DNA from 3 places in the Streptomyces sp. NPDC058221 genome. Region 1 is predicted to be linked to each of the others. Evidence: riboswitches for the same ligand, from Rfam matches in the RefSeq annotation. Region 1 holds a riboswitch; each other region holds the start of a gene.

The links. A riboswitch is a leader RNA that binds a small molecule or an ion and turns the genes downstream of it on or off. The one in region 1 is predicted to bind cyclic di-AMP.
Region 2: it holds a riboswitch for cyclic di-AMP, as region 1 does, so the genes downstream of both, ACFVW8_RS09430 (peptidoglycan DD-metalloendopeptidase family protein) here and ACFVW8_RS28615 (M23 family metallopeptidase) in region 1, are expected to answer to the same signal.
Region 3: it holds a riboswitch for cyclic di-AMP, as region 1 does, so the genes downstream of both, ACFVW8_RS08065 (transglycosylase family protein) here and ACFVW8_RS28615 (M23 family metallopeptidase) in region 1, are expected to answer to the same signal.

The regions. Positions count from the first base shown of each region.
Region 1 covers NZ_JBHVWF010000112.1:15,963-21,553, forward strand. The annotation lists gene ACFVW8_RS28610 (M16 family metallopeptidase) at 1-1,320, shown strand, start outside; cyclic di-AMP (ydaO/yuaA leader) riboswitch at 1,535-1,702, shown strand; gene ACFVW8_RS28615 (M23 family metallopeptidase) at 1,715-2,527, shown strand; gene ACFVW8_RS28620 (GntR family transcriptional regulator) at 2,749-3,459, shown strand; gene ACFVW8_RS28625 (HPr family phosphocarrier protein) at 3,662-3,943, opposite strand; gene ACFVW8_RS28630 (GNAT family N-acetyltransferase) at 4,117-5,591, shown strand, end outside.
Region 2 covers NZ_JBHVWF010000020.1:3,199-8,789, forward strand. The annotation lists gene ACFVW8_RS09410 (aspartate aminotransferase family protein) at 1-529, shown strand, start outside; gene ACFVW8_RS09415 (helix-turn-helix domain-containing protein) at 597-1,205, shown strand; gene ACFVW8_RS09420 (DUF6126 family protein) at 1,253-1,429, shown strand; gene ACFVW8_RS09425 (tyrosine-protein phosphatase) at 1,451-2,263, opposite strand; cyclic di-AMP (ydaO/yuaA leader) riboswitch at 2,724-2,913, shown strand; gene ACFVW8_RS09430 (peptidoglycan DD-metalloendopeptidase family protein) at 2,917-3,864, shown strand; gene ACFVW8_RS09435 (SGNH/GDSL hydrolase family protein) at 4,082-4,924, shown strand; partial or broken gene ACFVW8_RS09440 (STM4011 family radical SAM protein) at 5,026-5,591, opposite strand, start outside.
Region 3 covers NZ_JBHVWF010000016.1:28,437-34,027, reverse strand. The annotation lists gene ACFVW8_RS08080 (DUF501 domain-containing protein) at 1-334, opposite strand, end outside; gene ACFVW8_RS08075 (septum formation initiator family protein) at 406-876, opposite strand; gene eno (phosphopyruvate hydratase) at 1,005-2,285, opposite strand; gene ACFVW8_RS08065 (transglycosylase family protein) at 2,582-3,322, opposite strand; cyclic di-AMP (ydaO/yuaA leader) riboswitch at 3,327-3,498, opposite strand; gene ACFVW8_RS08060 (transglycosylase family protein) at 3,811-4,791, opposite strand; gene ACFVW8_RS08055 (cytochrome P450) at 5,237-5,591, shown strand, end outside.

The sequences.
Region 1 (5,591 bases):
CGCGGCTCCCTGCCCAACGGCCTCACGGTGCTGCGCTGCCACCGCCCCGGCCAGCAGGTCGTCGCCGTCGAGATCTTCCTCGAAGCCCCGCTGGAGGCCGAGCCCGAGGGTCTGGACGGAGTGGCCACGATCATGTCGCGCGCCCTGTCCGAGGGCACCGACAAGCACAGCGCGGAGGAGTTCGCCGCCGAGCTGGAGCGGTGCGGCGCCACCCTGGACGCCCATGCCGACCACCCCGGCGTCCGGGTCTCCCTGGAGGTGCCCGCGTCCCGGCTGGCCAAGGCGCTCGGCCTGGTCGCCGAGGCCCTGCGGGCACCGGCCTTCGCCGACAGCGAGATCGAGCGGCTGGTGAACAACCGGCTCGACGAGATCCCGCACGAGCAGGCGAACCCGGCCCGGCGCGCGGCCAAGCAGCTCTCCAAGGAGCTCTTCCCGGCCACCGTCCGTATGTCGCGCCCGCGCCAGGGCACCGAGGAGACCGTGGAGCGGATCGACTCCGCGGCCGTGCGCGCCTTCTACGACGCCCATGTGCGGCCGTCCACCGCGACCGCGGTGGTCGTCGGGGACCTCACCGGCATCGACCTGGACGCACTGCTCGCCGACACCATCGGCGACTGGTCGGGCAACACCTCCCAGCCCCGCCCCGTCCCGCCGATCACCGCCGACGACACCGGCCGCGTGGTCATCGTGGACCGCCCCGGCGCGGTGCAGACGCAGCTGCTGATCGGCCGGATCGGCGCCGACCGGCACGACAGCGTCTGGCCGGCCCAGGTGCTCGGCACCTACTGCCTGGGCGGCACGCTCACCTCCAGGCTCGACCGGGTACTGCGCGAGGAGAAGGGCTACACCTACGGCGTACGTGCCTTCGCCCAGGTGCTGCGCTCCTCGGCCGCGGACTCCGCCACGGGGGCGACCGGCGCCGCGATGCTGGCCATCAGCGGCTCGGTGGACACCGAGTCCACCGGTCCGGCGCTGGAGGACCTGTGGAAGGTGCTGCGGACCCTGGCCGCCGAGGGCCTGACGGACGCCGAGCGCGAGACGGCCGTGCAGAACCTCGTGGGCGTCGCCCCGCTGAAGTTCGAGACGGCGGCCTCCGTCGCGGCCACCCTCGCCGACCAGGTCGAGCAGCACCTCCCGGACGACTACCAGGCACAGCTGTACGCGCGCCTGGCGGACACGGGCACGGTGGAGGCCACGGCGGCCGTGGTCAACGCCTTCCCGGGGGACCGGCTGGTCACGGTCCTCGTCGGGGACGCCGCACAGATCGAGGAGCCCGTCAGGGCGCTCGGCATCGGCGAGGTCTCGGTCGTCACCGGCTGACCGGTCAATCACCCTGACAGCAGGGCAAAAGGGAAAGCCTCCGGCAGTCACTGAACCGCCGGAGGCTTTCCCTTTTGCCTGCTTTGGGGGAGAGGTCGCCTGTCTGTCCTGTGGGATGCGCTACAAAGCGGCCTGTCCGTTTGGTGCGGAGAAGCACCCCCGCCTAGCGTCGGCCCGGCTGTCCGTCACCCGTATGCCGCATCCGCGACGTACCGGACAGCCATCGCCGAGTCCCCGTCAGGCGCGAGCCGGGGGAGCCGGGGACCCACGCAGTCCCTGGGGTGAATCGGATGCCCGTGCCTCTGTGAGGCTGGTGGATCCGTAGGAGACCTTCCTGCTCCGAACCCGTCAGCTAACCCGGTAGGCGAGAAGGAAGGAAAGGACCAGCCACTTCATGGCGTTCACCCGTGCCACCGGGAAGCACCGTGCCCCGAGCCGTCTGACGCGCTGCGGCGCGAAGGCCGTCGGCATCGCGACCCTGGCCACCACCGGCGTCATCGGCTCCATGGCCTCTCCGGCCCTCGCCGCGGACACCGAGACCCCTGTCACCGGCGAGACCGGCCTCACCCAGGTCATCGCCATCGAGGGTGACCTCGCCGACCGGATCGCGGCGCAGGCGGACGTGCAGCAGCACCAGGCCGACGTCGCCGCCAAGGCGAAGGCGGAAGCCGAAGCGAAGGCGAAGAAGAAGGCCGAGGCCAAGGCCAGGGCGGCCGCGAAGGCCAAGGCCGCCGCCCGCGCCGAGAAGGCCCGCGAGAGCAAGGCGCGTGCCGCCCGCTCCGCCGAACGCGCCCGGCTCGGCACCTTCCAGCTCCCCGTCGCCGGTTCCTACGTGAGCACCGGCTACAAGTCCAGCGGCTCCATGTGGTCCTCCGGCAGCCACTCCGGCATCGACTTCCACGCCGCGTCCGGCAGCTCCGTCGTCGCCGTCGGCGCCGGTACGGTCGTCGAGGCCGGCTGGGGCGGCGCGTACGGCAACAACATCGTGCTCCGGATGACGGACGGCACGTACACCCAGTACGGCCACCTCTCCTCGATCGGAGTCTCCGTGGGGCAGAGCATCGGCCAGGGGCAGCAGATCGGTCTCTCCGGATCGACCGGCAACTCCACCGGGCCGCACCTCCACTTCGAGGCCAGGACCACGCCGTCCTACGGCTCCGACATGGACCCGGTCGCCTACCTGCGCGCCCACGGCGTCACCGTCTGACCGAAGCGGACCACCTCGCTGAAGGCCCCGGCACCAACGCCGGGGCCTTCGGCGTGCCCGGCCGCCGGAGCAGGGCGTGGCACCCGTTCCCGAACCTCTCGGTGACCAAAAGATATTCATGAATTTCCACCCGGCATCGGAAATGCGGCGGCATTGCAATAGAGTCACAGGATAGGCGTCGATCGGCCGCGTTTCGCGGGGATTAAGGCGGAGGTTCGGACATGCGCATTCCGGCGCATTCGGTATGCACGGCAATCCGTGACGACATCGTCTCGGGTGTCTTCGAACGCGGCAGCCGACTCACGGAGGAGGTGCTCGCACGCCGTTACGGGGTCTCCCGCGTCCCGGTGCGCGAAGCGCTGCGCACCCTTGAGTCCGAGGGTTTCGTGGTCACCCGCAGGCACGCCGGGGCCTGTGTCGCCGAGCCCGACGAGCAGGAGGCGGCCGATCTGCTGGAGGTCCGGATGCTGCTGGAGCCGCTCGGCGCGGCCCGCGCCGCCCGGCGCCGCACCGACGCCCACCTGAAGGTGCTGCGCGGTCTGGTCAGGCTGGGGCAGGAGCGGGCGCGCCGGGGTGAGGGCGAGGACCTGCGCTCACTGGGCGGCTGGTTCCACGAGACGCTCGCCCAGGCCTCCGGCAGCCCCGGCCTGATCGCCCTGCTCACCCAGCTCCGGCACAAGATCGCCTGGATGTACGTGGTCGACCAGCCGGCCCGTCCGGCCGACTCCTGGGCCGAGCTCGGGGCCATCGTGGACGCTGTGGCGCGCGGCGACGCGGAGCGGGCGAGAGTGCTGGCCGCCCAGCACGCCGAGCGGGCCACCGACGCACACCGGCTGCGCCGCCCGGACCGGCCGGGTTCCGGCACCGTTCCCCGCGCCGGCCGGGTGAGGACTTCGCAACATGTCGTAAACACCCCGAGCGGCCGGCTTTAACAATTACGCCGTATACAAATAACAGTATTCAGGGGGGCTTCTTTTTGCTGCCCTGAATTCGGTGCTGCACTGAATTCGGTGAAGTGGCCTGTCCGGATCCTGTCCGGATTGGCCGGCTCCTTGTGTAAACGAAAGAGCCGCGGCTCCCGGTCGAGGGGGCCGCGGCTCATCCGCAGGAATTCCGGCAGTCGTGACCGCTGGATCAGACGGTCTCCGGGAGCTCGTCGAGCCCCTCGGCGACCAGCTTGGACAGGCGGTCCAGAGCGGCTTCGGCGTTGTCGGCGTCGGACGCGAGGATGATCTCCTCGCCGCCCTGCGCGCCGAGCCCGAGCACCGCGAGCATGGACGCGGCGTTCACCGGGTTGCCGTCGGCCTTGGCGATGGTCACGGGGACGCCGGAAGCCGTGGCGGCACGGACGAAGATGGATGCGGGGCGGGCGTGCAGGCCCTCGGCCCAACCGACGTTGACGCGGCGCTCAGCCATGGTTCTGCCCTTCACGAATCAATGGTTGTCTAGACCAGTCTCTCATGCAGTGCGCAATGCTCCGGCCGACCCGCGGCCCGTCCGCGGCCCGCGTCCTGCCGTCGGCCGGCCACCCCCAGACTGCCCCGGCCCCGGCCCCCACGCGACCGGTGACCGAGCCGTAGGCTTTGCCCATGGAGCCCTCTGTGGAGCAGAGTCCGCATCACGCCTACCCCGATCACTGGGAGGCGGACGTGGTGCTCCGCGACGGCGGCACCGCGCGGATCAGGCCGATCACCACGGACGATGCCGAACGGCTGGTCAGCTTCTACGAGCAGGTCTCGCCCGAGTCGAAGTACTACCGATTCTTCGCGCCGTACCCGCGGCTCTCCGCCAAGGACGTCCACCGCTTCACCCATCACGACTACGTCGACCGGGTGGGACTCGCCGTCACGGTGGGCGGCGAGTTCATCGCCACGGTCCGCTACGACCGGATCGACGCGCACGGCAGGCCCGCGTCGGCCCCTGCGGACGAGGCGGAGGTGGCCTTCCTCGTCCAGGACGCGCATCAGGGCCGCGGGGTCGCCTCCACCCTGCTCGAACACATCGCCGCCGTCGCCCGGGAACGCGGCATCCGCCGTTTCGCCGCCGAGGTGCTGCCCGCCAACAACAAGATGATCAAGGTGTTCCGGGACGCCGGATACACCCAGCAGCGCAGCTTCGAGGACGGCTCCGTCCACCTCACCCTCGACCTCGAACCGACCGCCGAATCGCTCGCCGTCCAGCGTGCCCGCGAGCAGCGTGCCGAGGCACGGTCCGTGCAGCGGCTCCTCGCCCCCGGCTCCGTCGCCGTCATCGGCGCCGGACGCAACCCCGGCGGGGTCGGCCGTACGGTCCTGCGCAACCTCCTGGGCGCGGGATTCACCGGCCGTACCTACGCGGTGAACAGCGCCTTCGCCGCGGATCAGGGCACCATCGACGGGGTGCCCGCCCACCGCTCCCTCGGCGAGATCGGCGAAACCGTCGACCTCGCCGTGGTCGCCGTGCCCGCCGAGCGGGTGCCCGAAGCCGTCGCCGACTGCGGGGAACACGGCGTCCAGGGGCTGGTCGTCCTCTCCGCCGGATACGCCGAGTGGGGCGCCGAGGGCCGCGAACGGCAGCGCGAACTGGTGCGCCAGGCCCGCTCGTACGGCATGCGGATCATCGGCCCGAACGCCTTCGGCATCATCAACAACTCCGAAGCCGTCCGGCTGAACGCCTCCCTGGCCCCCGAACGGCCCGACTCCGGACGCATCGGCCTGTTCACCCAGTCCGGCGCGATCGGCATCGCCCTGCTCTCCGGGCTCTACCGGCGCGGTGCGGGACTCTCCACCTTCATCTCGGCGGGCAACCGCGCCGACATCTCCGGCAACGACTTCCTCCAGTACTGGTACGAGGACGCGGACACCGACGTCGCCCTGCTGTACCTCGAATCGCTGGGCAACCCCCGCAAGTTCACCCGCCTCGCCCGGCGTACCGCCGCGGTGAAGCCGGTGGTCGTGGTCAAGGGCGCCCGGCACAGCGGCTCCACCCCGCCCGGCCACGCCGTGCCCATCAGCCGGATCCCGGACGCCACCGTCTCCGCGCTGATGCGGCAGGCAGGGGTGATCCGCGTCGACACGGTGACGGA
Region 2 (5,591 bases), on a different contig from region 1:
CAAACGGGTCTACTCGTCGATGGACCGGGTGCTGGTCCACTCGGCCAGCTTCGGCTCCAACGCCCAGGCGATGGCGGCCGGACTCTCGGTCCTCGCTGTGATGGAGGACGAGGAGACCGTGGCGAACGCCCGCCGCACCGGTGATCTGCTGCGCGAACGGCTGGCCGCACTGGTCGACCGCTACGAGCTGCTGCACGAGGTGCGGGGGCGCGGGCTGATGATCGGTATCGAGTTCGGCCGGCCGTCCTCGCTGAAGCTGCGCAGCCGCTGGACCATGCTCCAGGCGGCCCGCAAGGGGCTCTTCGCACAGATGGTGGTCGTACCGCTGCTCCAGAAGCACCGGATCCTCACCCAGGTCTCCGGGGACCACCTCGAAGTGATCAAGCTGATTCCGCCGCTCGTCATCGACGAGGCGGATGTCGACCGGTTCGTGACCGCGTTCACTGCGGTGATGGACGACGCGCACAACGGCGGACTCATGTGGGACTTCGGCCGGACCCTGGTGAAGCAGGCCGTGGCCAACCGCTGATCAGCAGGGGTTTTGCCTCGGAGGCAAGAAATTTGCCTCCGAGGAAAGATCCTGGCCCAATGGAGACATGAATCCTCCAGAGGGAGGGGTGGCCGACGAGCTGCCCGGTGTCGCACCGCGCCTGCGCGATCTGCGCCGCGGCCGCGGGCTCACCCTGGAGACCGCCGCCCAACGCGCCGGGCTCTCGCCCGCCCATCTGTCCAGGCTCGAAACGGGCCGGCGGCAGCCTTCGCTGCCGATGCTGCTCGGACTTGCCAGGATCTACGGTACGACGGTCTCCGAGCTGCTCGGCGAGATCCCGCCGGAACGTGACGCGATCGTCCGTGGCCGGAAGTTCGAGGGGGCCGAGGCGGACGGCTGGATGTACCAGCAGGCCGGCGGTTCCGGCCGGGCGATGCAGGCGCTGCGTGTCCGGGTCCCGTACGGCGCCCAGGGCGATCTGGTGCGCGTCCATCCCGGTGAGGAATGGCTGTACGTCCTGGCCGGGCGGCTCCGGGTGACGCTCGGGGAGATCGTGCACGACCTGGCTCCCGGCGACAGCGCGCACTTCGACTCGCTCACCCCGCACCGGATCGAGGCACCGGACCGCGAGGGCGCCGAACTGCTCTTCGTCCACACCCTGCTGCAGAGCCCCGCCGCCGAGCTGTGCCTCGGCAGCGGGATCCACCGTCGCTGAGACGTTTTCCCCGCCGCCGGCCCGTCCGGTCGCCAGAGAGGACTGTCATGTCCGATTCCGAGAACTACGACCCGCTCACCCCGGCCAGGCGCAAGAAGTCCGACTCGCAGGAGAGCAGGATGCCGCGCGGGCTCGTCATCAGGCTGTTCGCCTATCTGGTGGCCGGGCACGTCATCGCCGGTTTTCTCTACCTGCTGTTCGCGGTGGGGATGCACAACCAGTAGCCGGCGGCGTCCCCGGGCCCGTCACGCGTCGTCGAGGAGCCGCTCGCGCAGCCGCTCCCGCGTCTCGGGCGTGATCTTCAGCCCTTCCGAGAGGTAGCGGTCGGTGCCGCCCCACGTCTCGTCGATCGTGGCGAAGGCCGCGGCGAGATATTCGCTGTGGGCGCCGAAGAGCGGGCTGAGCAGCTCCATCACCTCCGGCGACATCCCGGCCGCCGAGGTGTCGCTGCGGCGCACCCGGTAGCGGCGGTGGGCGTCGTTGGACTTGAGGTAGTCGGCCTCGATGGTCTCGCGCCCGACGCCGACCGCGAGCAGTGAGACCGCGATCGAGAGTCCCGCCCGGTCCTTGCCGGCCGCGCAGTGCATCAGGGCGGGAACGCTGTCCTCGGCCAGGGCGTGCAGCACGCGGCTGTGCTCGGCCGTGCGCTCCAGGATGATCGTGCGGTAGGAGGCGACCATGCGATGGGTCCCCTTGCCGTCGGCGAGAAGGCTGCGCAGCTCGTCCATGTTGCCGTCGCGCACCATCCGCCAGAACTCGCTGCCGTCGGCGGGGTCGGTGAGCGGGATGTTCACATTGCGCACTCCGGGCAGTTCCACGTCCAGCCCGTCCAGCTTGAGGTCGGCGGCGTTGCGGAAGTCGAAGACGGTGTGCAGACCGAGCCCGCCGAGGAACGCGGCGTCCTCGGCCGTGGCGCCGGCGAGGTGACCGCTGCGGAAGAGCCGCCCGTACCGCACGCGGCGGCCGTCCGAGGTGGGCAGCCCGCCCACATCACGGAAATTTCGGACTCCCGCCAGCTCCGGTTCCGTCGACGGGGTCTGCGGCAGCTGCTGCGTCACGGTCACTCCTGGAGGCTCTGCCGCCGACGCGTGTCGCCGGCGGGTCCACTCTCGGACGATACGACATCGATGACCCGGGCAATCATCTCGGTGACCACCCCTGTGCGGGCCGCCGGACCACCACGGTTCGGGGCCGTGGCGGCACGGGCTGCGACGGCGGTGGTCACGCGGGACGGCAAGGCCCCCCGGTGTGAACGACGGACATGACATGTCCGTATTGAGGCTTTTAGTCGAACATGCCCTGCTTATGCGGGAGATGGTCACCCGCTCGTGAGCGGGATCATATCCGTGACGGTGTGTGGCGGCGGCCCGGCCGGGTAATCCGTACGCCGCGCGGAAAGCCAAGATCCGTAATCCACGGAGTGTGACCGGAATTCCAGGTCGAATTTCCGGTGCGGAATCCGGTGTGGAACCTGTGGCTTGTTTCCGCCGTCCCGGCTCGCTTACGTTCCATGTCAATCCGGATGGAACGCCTAATCCTGCCGCCGTCCGGAATTCGCACCCACTCACCGTGTGGCAGGAGCGGGGGAACCAGGTAAGCCGCCGACCGGAGTGATCCGGCCGGCTCGGGGTGAAGTCGCGCCAGGCGCGGCCGGGCATCTCCAGCCCGAACCCGACAGCTCACCTCGTAGGCGCCGGAGAGGAAATTCTTCATGCCCACACCGGGTAAGCACCGCCGTCCGAAGTCCAGCACCATTGCCCGTGGCGTCGTCGTCGCGAGTGCCGGCGGAGCCGTCATCGCGCTTCCGCTGCTCGGCGCCACCGGTGCCAACGCCGCGGAGCAGGCCGCTCCCGCCACCGCGAAGTCGGCCGCCGCCACGCACGCCTCCCCGGCCAAGCCGGTCGCCGACAAGCAGTCCGGCACCAAGACGTACTCCGTGGTCTCCGGCGACTACCTGTCGAAGATCGCCGCCCAGCACAAGCTCAAGGGTGGCTGGGAGAAGCTGTACCAGGACAACCGCAAGGTCGTCGGCGACGACCCGAGCCTGATCTTCCCGGGCATGAAGCTGACGCTCGGCGGCAAGGCCACCGGCGACGCCCCGACCACCGGCTCGCACACCTCCGCGGGTGCCACCACCCCGTCGAAGGCCCCGTCCAAGGCTCCTGCCAAGACCGAGTCGAAGGCCTCCACGGCCTCCAACTCCTCCTCCGACACCCAGTCGTCCGACGAGTCCTCGGCGGACCAGAGCGCCGCCTCCGGCTACGTCCACCCGGTGCCCGGCAACCACACCACGGCCTACCGCGCCTCCGGCGCCAGCTGGTCCAGCGGCAGCCACACCGGCATCGACTTCCCGGTCTCCACCGGCACCAGCGTGAAGGCGGTCACCTCCGGCACCGTCGTCACCGCCGGATGGGGCGGCGCGTACGGCAACGAGGTCGTCATCAAGCACGCCGACGGTCACTACTCCCAGTACGGCCACATGTCCTCGCTCTCCGTCTCGGCGGGCCAGGCCGTGACCGCGGGCCAGCAGGTCGGCCTCTCGGGCGCGACCGGCAACGCGACCGGCCCGCACCTGCACTTCGAGGTCCGCACGGGCCCGGCGTACGGCTCGGACATCGACCCGATCGCCTACCTGGCGTCGCACGGGATCAACGTCTGATCCAGCAACACCGGTCCGGTAACCAGGACCTGAGCAATGCATAGAGGGACGGTGTGCGGCGGCGCACCGTCCCTCTGCTGTGAAGTGCGCCCGGCATCTGGTGCCGGGCGCACTTATTCCCCCTTTACCAAAACCTGACCAGGTGGTCTATCTCACCACCCGTCAACCCCGTATTACGGTCGCGTAGGTCACATTCGAAGGTGCAGGATATGCCCTTGTGGCAGACGATTCGAGAAACATCCGACAGGGCGTCATCAACCGACAGGGCGCCATCGAGTCGTACGCGGCGATTGGCGACAGCTTCACCGAGGGAGTCGGCGACCTCGGCCCGGACGGAACATTCGTCGGCTGGGCGGACCGGTTCGCGGTACTCCTCGCCGACCAGCTCCCGGACCCCGGTACGGAGGGCATCACAGGTGCCGCGCACGGGAACTTCAGATACGCCAATCTCGCCGTACGAGGACGCCTCCTCGACCAGATAGTCGAGGAGCAGGTGCCCCGCGCCAAGGAACTCGCCCCCGACCTGGTGAGCTTCTGCGCGGGCGGCAACGACATCATCCGGCCGGGCACCGACCCCGACGACGTGGCCGAGCGCTTCGAGCGCGCGGTCGCGGAGCTGACCGAATCGGTCGGCACCGTCATGGTCACCACCGGCTTCGACACCCGCGGCGTTCCCGTGCTGCGCCATCTGCGCGGCAAGATCGCCACCTACACCGCCCATGTGCGTTCCATCGCGGACCGCTACGGCTGCCCGGTGCTCGACCTCTGGTCGCTGCGCTCCGTGCAGGACCGGCGTGCGTGGGACGGCGACCGGCTGCACCTGTCGCCCGAAGGGCACACCCGGGTCGCGCTGCGCGCCGCCCAGGTCCTCGGCCTCGACGTGCCGGCGGACCCGGACCAGGAATGGCCGCCGCAGGCCCACCGGGGAACGCTGGAGGTCAGGCGCGACGACATCCACTGGGCGCGCGAGTACCTGGTGCCGTGGATCGGGCGCCGGCTGCGCGGTGAATCCTCGGGAGACCATGTGGAAGCGAAGCGGCCGGACCTGCTGCCGCTCTGAGGCCGGGGGCTCCCGGCGCCCGGGAGCCCGGTCGGAGTTCGCGGAACGGGTGCCGCTCGGCGAACTCCGGGGCGGTGTCGGCCGGCGACTCGTCCGGGGGGTTACGCGCGTCTCCGTCCGATGTCGTACAGCGGCCGGGCCGGTACGCGTTCCAGCACGCCGCCCGCGAAGACGTCGTACAGCGGCAGTGTCTCCAGGTGGACGTAGCCGATGTGGCAGTCGCAGACGGCGAGCGGGCAGGACCGCGGGCCCAACGCCCGCCGGTAGCTGCCGTCGTACAGATTGCCGAGCTCGGCCTTGACGAAGTGGCAGCGGCGCACCGTGCCGTCCCCGTCGACCGAGACCACCGACTCACCGGTGCGGCAGGGCAGCCCGGCCGACCGGTGCGGATGGCGGCTGTACGGGAACAACGGGTCGATCTCCGTCCACCGGCCGGCCTCCTCGTCCGTATAGCTGTGCCCCTCCGCGGCGTTGCCCCAGAGGCAGACCTCTTCTGGGAGCGCGGCCCGCAGCCGCCGCGCCTCGTCGAGGTGGTCGCCGAGACCGACCACACCGACGCTGTGGCGGATGCCGAGCGACGCCAGCTCTCCGCACCGGGCGAGGAAGCGCTCGGACGGCGTCTGCCCCGGGTGGCACGTGCACCAGAGCGCGATCTTGTCCCGGCCCG
Region 3 (5,591 bases), on a different contig from region 1:
CGCGCCGGGCGATGTAGTCCTCGTGCGCCGCCCGGTACGCCGCGGCCAGCTCCGGGTCACTGCCGAGGCGCTCGGTCATCTCCCGCATGACCCCGTTCGCCTCCAGCGTGCCGATCGCGGACGCCGCACGCGGACACGTCAGGTAGTACGTCGTCGGGAACGGCGTACCGTCCTCCAGCCGCGGCTGGGTCTCGACCACGTCCGGGTTTCCGCACGGGCAGCGGTGCGCGATGGCCCGCAGCCCGCGCGGCGGGCGCCCCAGCTGCTGCTGGAACGCGGCGATGTCCGCGTCGGTGGGCGTGCTCGACTCGGTCTGGGGAGGGGGCGTTTCCATGCCTGCCTAGGTTCTGATCGGGCTGTCTGAACTGCGGTTGCGCAGCTGAACGGGGAAAGAGGACGTACGGGTCAGCCGCGGTCGGCGCTGTCCACGCCGTCCCACAGGTTGGAGTGCCACGGCCGGCCGGACTCCTCCGGCTTTCCGTTGCGCTCCTTGACCGCGTCGGGGTCGACCACCGTGTAGCCGGTCTCCCCCGGAAGAAGGTAGTGCAGGTGCTCGCGGGCCAGCCGCCTGACGTAGGCGTCGTCCTGGAGGCGCGCCTTCTCGTCGCGCAGCTCCTCGGTGCGTGCCTCGGCCTCCTGCGCGAGCCGCTCCTGGTCGGCGATCTCGTCGCGCTGCGACACGTACTGCCGCATCGGGTACGCGAGGGCGACCACCAGCGAGCAGACCACCAGGGCCAGGAAGGCCGCCCGGCCGGTGAGGCGGGAACGGCGGGCCTGACGGCGGTTCTGCGACCGGTAGACGCGGGCCGCGGTCTGCTCACCGAGCAGCCTCAGCCGGGTCGCGGTGGAGAACCGGTCCCGGTCCTTCGCGGCCATGTCTCCGCCTCCCCATTACGCACGTCCGTCCCCGCACACGGTACGGGACCGAGTGCGGGGACGGACGGAGGCCGGGGCGCTGGACCCCGTCGGGCTTGCCGACCCCGGCCGTGCGGGTCGACCTGTGGTCAGCCCTTGAAGCGGGGGAACGCCGAGCGGCCCGCGTACACCGCGGCGTCGTCGAGGATCTCCTCGATGCGCAGCAGCTGGTTGTACTTGGCGACGCGGTCCGAGCGCGCCGGGGCGCCGGTCTTGATCTGGCCGCAGTTCACGGCGACCGCGAGGTCGGCGATGGTGACGTCCTCGGTCTCGCCGGAGCGGTGCGACATCATGCACTTGAAGCCGTTGCGCTGGGCCAGCTCGACGGCGTCCAGGGTCTCGGTCAGCGAACCGATCTGGTTGACCTTGACGAGCAGGGCGTTGGCGGAGCCCTCCTCGATGCCGCGGGCCAGGCGCTCCGGGTTGGTGACGAAGAGGTCGTCGCCGACGATCTGCACCTTGGCGCCGATCTTGTCGGTGATGACCTTCCAGCCGGCCCAGTCGTCCTCGTACAGCGGGTCCTCGATGGAGACCAGCGGGTACGCGGAGACGAGCTCCTCGTAGTACTCGGTCATCTCGGCGGCCGAGCGGGACTTGCCCTCGAACTCGTACGTGCCGTCCTTGTAGAACTCGGACGCGGCGACGTCGAGCGCGAGCGCGATGTCCTTGCCCGGGGCGTAGCCGGCCTCCTTGATGGCCTCGACGATGAGGTCGAGGGCGGCGCGGTTGGACTCCAGGTTCGGCGCGAAGCCGCCCTCGTCGCCGAGGCCGGTGGACAGGCCCTTGGTCTTCAGGACCTTCTTCAGCGTGTGGTAGACCTCGGCGCCCCAGCGAAGGGCCTCGGAGAAGGACTCCGCGCCGATCGGGGCGATCATGAACTCCTGGATGTCCACGTTGGAGTCGGCGTGCGACCCACCGTTGAGGATGTTCATCATCGGGACGGGCAGCAGGTGCGCGTTCGGGCCACCGAGGTAGCGGAACAGCGGCAGGTCCGAAGCCTCGGACGCGGCGTGGGCGACGGCGAGCGAGACGCCGAGAATGGCGTTGGCGCCGAGCGAGCCCTTGTTCTCGGTGGCATCCAGGTCGAACATCGCCTGGTCGATCAGCCGCTGCTCGGTCGCGTCGTAGCCGACGAGCTCCGGGCCGATCTGCTCGATCACGGCGAGGACTGCCTTCTCGACACCCTTGCCGTGGTAGCGGTTGGGGTCACCGTCGCGAAGCTCAATGGCCTCGAACGCACCGGTGGAGGCTCCGGACGGGACGGCAGCACGGCCCGTGCTGCCGTCGTCGAGGCCAACCTCGACCTCGACCGTGGGGTTGCCCCGGGAGTCGAGGATTTCCCGGGCTACGACGACGTCGATGGACGGCACGAGGCGATCTCCTTCTGGGATATGACGCTGGTTGTGCAGGGTCACTTTGGCCTTGCGCCAAGAGCCTAACCGGCCCGGCCGTCTCAGTCGGCCGCACGCCCGTCCCCTGGGACGAAAAAGGACCCAAGGGCAGGCATAGCCGGGCATACGACCAGAAATTTACTGGTGAGTAACTACAACAGTTGAACAATCAACACAGAAACGGCAGGCCCCGGCCCGGCACGCACGGGGGGAAGATGCGGCCGGACCGGGGCGGTCGGCGAGGAGGATGCCGAACTGCTTCAGGAGGTGCTGGACTACTTCGCCAGGTGGAGCTGCTGACCCGGGAAGATCATGTCGGCGTCCTCGACGATGTCCTTGTTCAACTTGAACAGCTGCTCCCAGCCGCCCTTGACGTCGTGGTCGGCAGCGATCTTGCTCAGCGAGTCGCCGGTGACGACCTTGTACTCGCCGTCGCCCTTCTTGACCTTGTCGCCGGTCGGCGTGGTGACGGTCTTCTTCGACTCGGCCTTGGGGGCGGCCGAGCGGTCCGAACGGTTGGTGGAGGGGGCCTCGCTGCGCTCGGCCTTCTTCGGCTCGGCCTGCTGGGCCGGCGCCGACTCCTGCTTGGGGGCGGTCTCGGTCTTGCCGGAGCCGGTGTCGACGCCCGGGTCGACACCGTCGTTGCTCAGGTTGCCGGCACCGGCGCAGGACCAGGCGCCCGGTCCCTGCATGTCGAGGAGCTTCTCGGCGACCGCGATCTGCTGGGACTTGCTGGCGAGGTCGGCGCGGGCCGCGTACTGCGTACCGCCGGCGGCGGCCCAGCTGGACTGCGAGAACTGCAGACCGCCGTAGTAGCCGTTGCCGGTGTTGATGGACCAGTTGCCGCCGGACTCGCACTGGGCGACCGCGTCCCACGTGGAGACGGAGGCGGCGGACGCGCCGGTCGCACCCATGAGGGGCACGGCGATGGCGGCACCGGTGACACCGGCGAGCGTGGCGATACGGACGGCCTTGGACGGGCGACGGTGCTTGTTGCCCTTGCTGTTCAGCAGCATCGAGACTTCTCCTCACCGACGCCTACGAGGTGAGCTGTCGGGTTCGGGCCAAGTGAGTTGCCCGGTCGTGCGTCCTAGCGCACGACTTCACCCCAAGCCGCTCCCGATACGTCTCGCGACGACCGGGCCCGGCACTTACCTGGGTCCCCCGCTCCTGCCTACGGCGCTTTACGCGTCTGTTCCCTTCGACCGACGGCAGGATTCGGCGTGACGATCGACGGGGCCCGCGGTGCGAGCGGTTCCGACCGTAAACACACGCAACCCCCACATTCAAAGAAGGACATACCGGATAAACAGCCCGTATTCGCATCTGAAGAACACCTGTTTGCGCAGGTGGGAACGGATGCGGCGGGAGCTCTCGGACAAGATGCATCAGTTCACGCGAAGAGACCCATGTCTCACTTAGTCAAAAGTGGGACATAGGCCTCTTAAATACCCCAGATTCAGGGTGCTTTCAGCTGTTGATCAGACTGCGTGCAGAGCCGTTCTCATCCGGTCTTCACGCCGAGGTCGAGGCTCTGGCCAGGCAGGATGAGGTTCGGGTCGGAACCGACCTCCGCCTTGTTGGCCTCGTACAGCCCTGTCCAGCCGCCGGGCAGATTCTGTGCGTCAGCAATCGCCCAGAGGTTGTCGCCCGCCCGGACGGTGTACGTACCGTCAGCGGCCGGTGTGCCGGTGTCGCGTGCCTCACCGTCACCGCGTGAGGCGTGCCGCCCCGAGTCCCGCTTGCCGCCGTTCCCCTCGGGAGCCGGCGCGCCACGGTGCTTGCCGCCCGTCTCCGTGTCCTGCCCGGCCCCGTCCGAGGCATCGTCGGAGGGGGTGGCCGAGGGCCCGTCCGAGGGGCCGTCCGCGCCGGAGGAGCCGGACGGTGAGGGCGTGGCGGACGGGGTGGCCGACGCGTCGGGCGTACGGTCCTTGTCAGCCGTGTCGTCGGTCGCATCGGTGGCGTCGTCCGACGGAGCGTCCGTCGCGTCCTCGGAGGCGTCGTCGGACGGCTCCGCGCTCTGTGACGGGTCGGCGGACGGCGACGGGTCCGCGGACTCCGACGGGTCGGCGGACGGCGTGCTGCCCGGGTCGACGCCCGGCAGGGACCCGTCCTCGGCGAGGCCGGACACGACGGCACAGCTCGGCCACGCCTTCGGGCCCTGGTCGTCCAGGACCTTCTCCGCCACGGCGATCTGCTGCGAGCGGCTGGCGAGGTCCGCGCGCGGGGCGTAGGAGTCGCCGCCGTAGGACTTCCAGACCTCCTGAGAGAACTGCAGGCCTCCGTAGTAGCCGTTGCCGAGGTCGGCACTCCACATGCCACCGCTCTCGCACTCGGCAACCCGGTCCCACGTCGAGGCGTCGGCGGCGTGCGCGCCGGCCGCACCGAGCAGAGGGATGGCGATGGCCGAGCCGGTCACGCCTGCGGCGACGATGATCGCGGGTGCCTGACGAGGGCGACGGTGTCTGCCGTTCGCGGAGCCCATGAGGATGCCTTCCGTGTGACTGACGAGTGACTGGTGAGTCGAACGGTGAACCTAGCGGGACACGAACGTGTGTCACAAGTCGATGCAGCGGAGATCACGTGAAAGTCACAGAGTTGACAGAGTGTCACTTCGACCGGAAACGGCTTCGGGGGCGAACTCCGAGGGAAGGGTGTGCAGTCCGCGCACGGCAAGCCCCCCATGCCGGAGCAAATCGGCAGGTTCCACCGCAAGCCGCAGGTCCAGAAGGCGTTTCAGCAGCGTGGCGGGCGCGGTCCGTTCCTCCGGCCTGGGCGAGCGGCGCTCCCGGACAGTGAGGGCCGCCGTGCCGTGTCCGAGGTGCTGATTGTCACGCTGCACGAGGCCCCCGCCGGTGCGGGCCGGCCGAAGCGTCCGGGGCCCTGTGGACGGTGCGGGCCGGCCCGCGGACGCCCGATACCGTCGTCATGTGAACCACACCCCGCCGCCCGAACTCTTCACCTGGGAGTTCGCCACCGACCCGTACCCCGCCTACGCCTGGCTGAGGGAGCACAGCCCCGTACACCGGACGACACTGCCCAGCGGCGTCGAGGCATGGCTCGTCACCCGGTACGCGGACGCGCGGCAGGCCCTCGCCGACAGCCGGCTCTCGAAGAACCCCGCGCACCACGCGCAGGACGCCCAGGGAAAGAGCAGGACCGGTATCCCCGGCGAGCGCAGCGCCAACCTGATGACGCATCTGCTGAACATCGACCCGCCCGACCACACCCGGCTGCGCCGGCTGGTGTCCAAGGCCTTCACGCCCCGGACGATCGCCGCTTTCG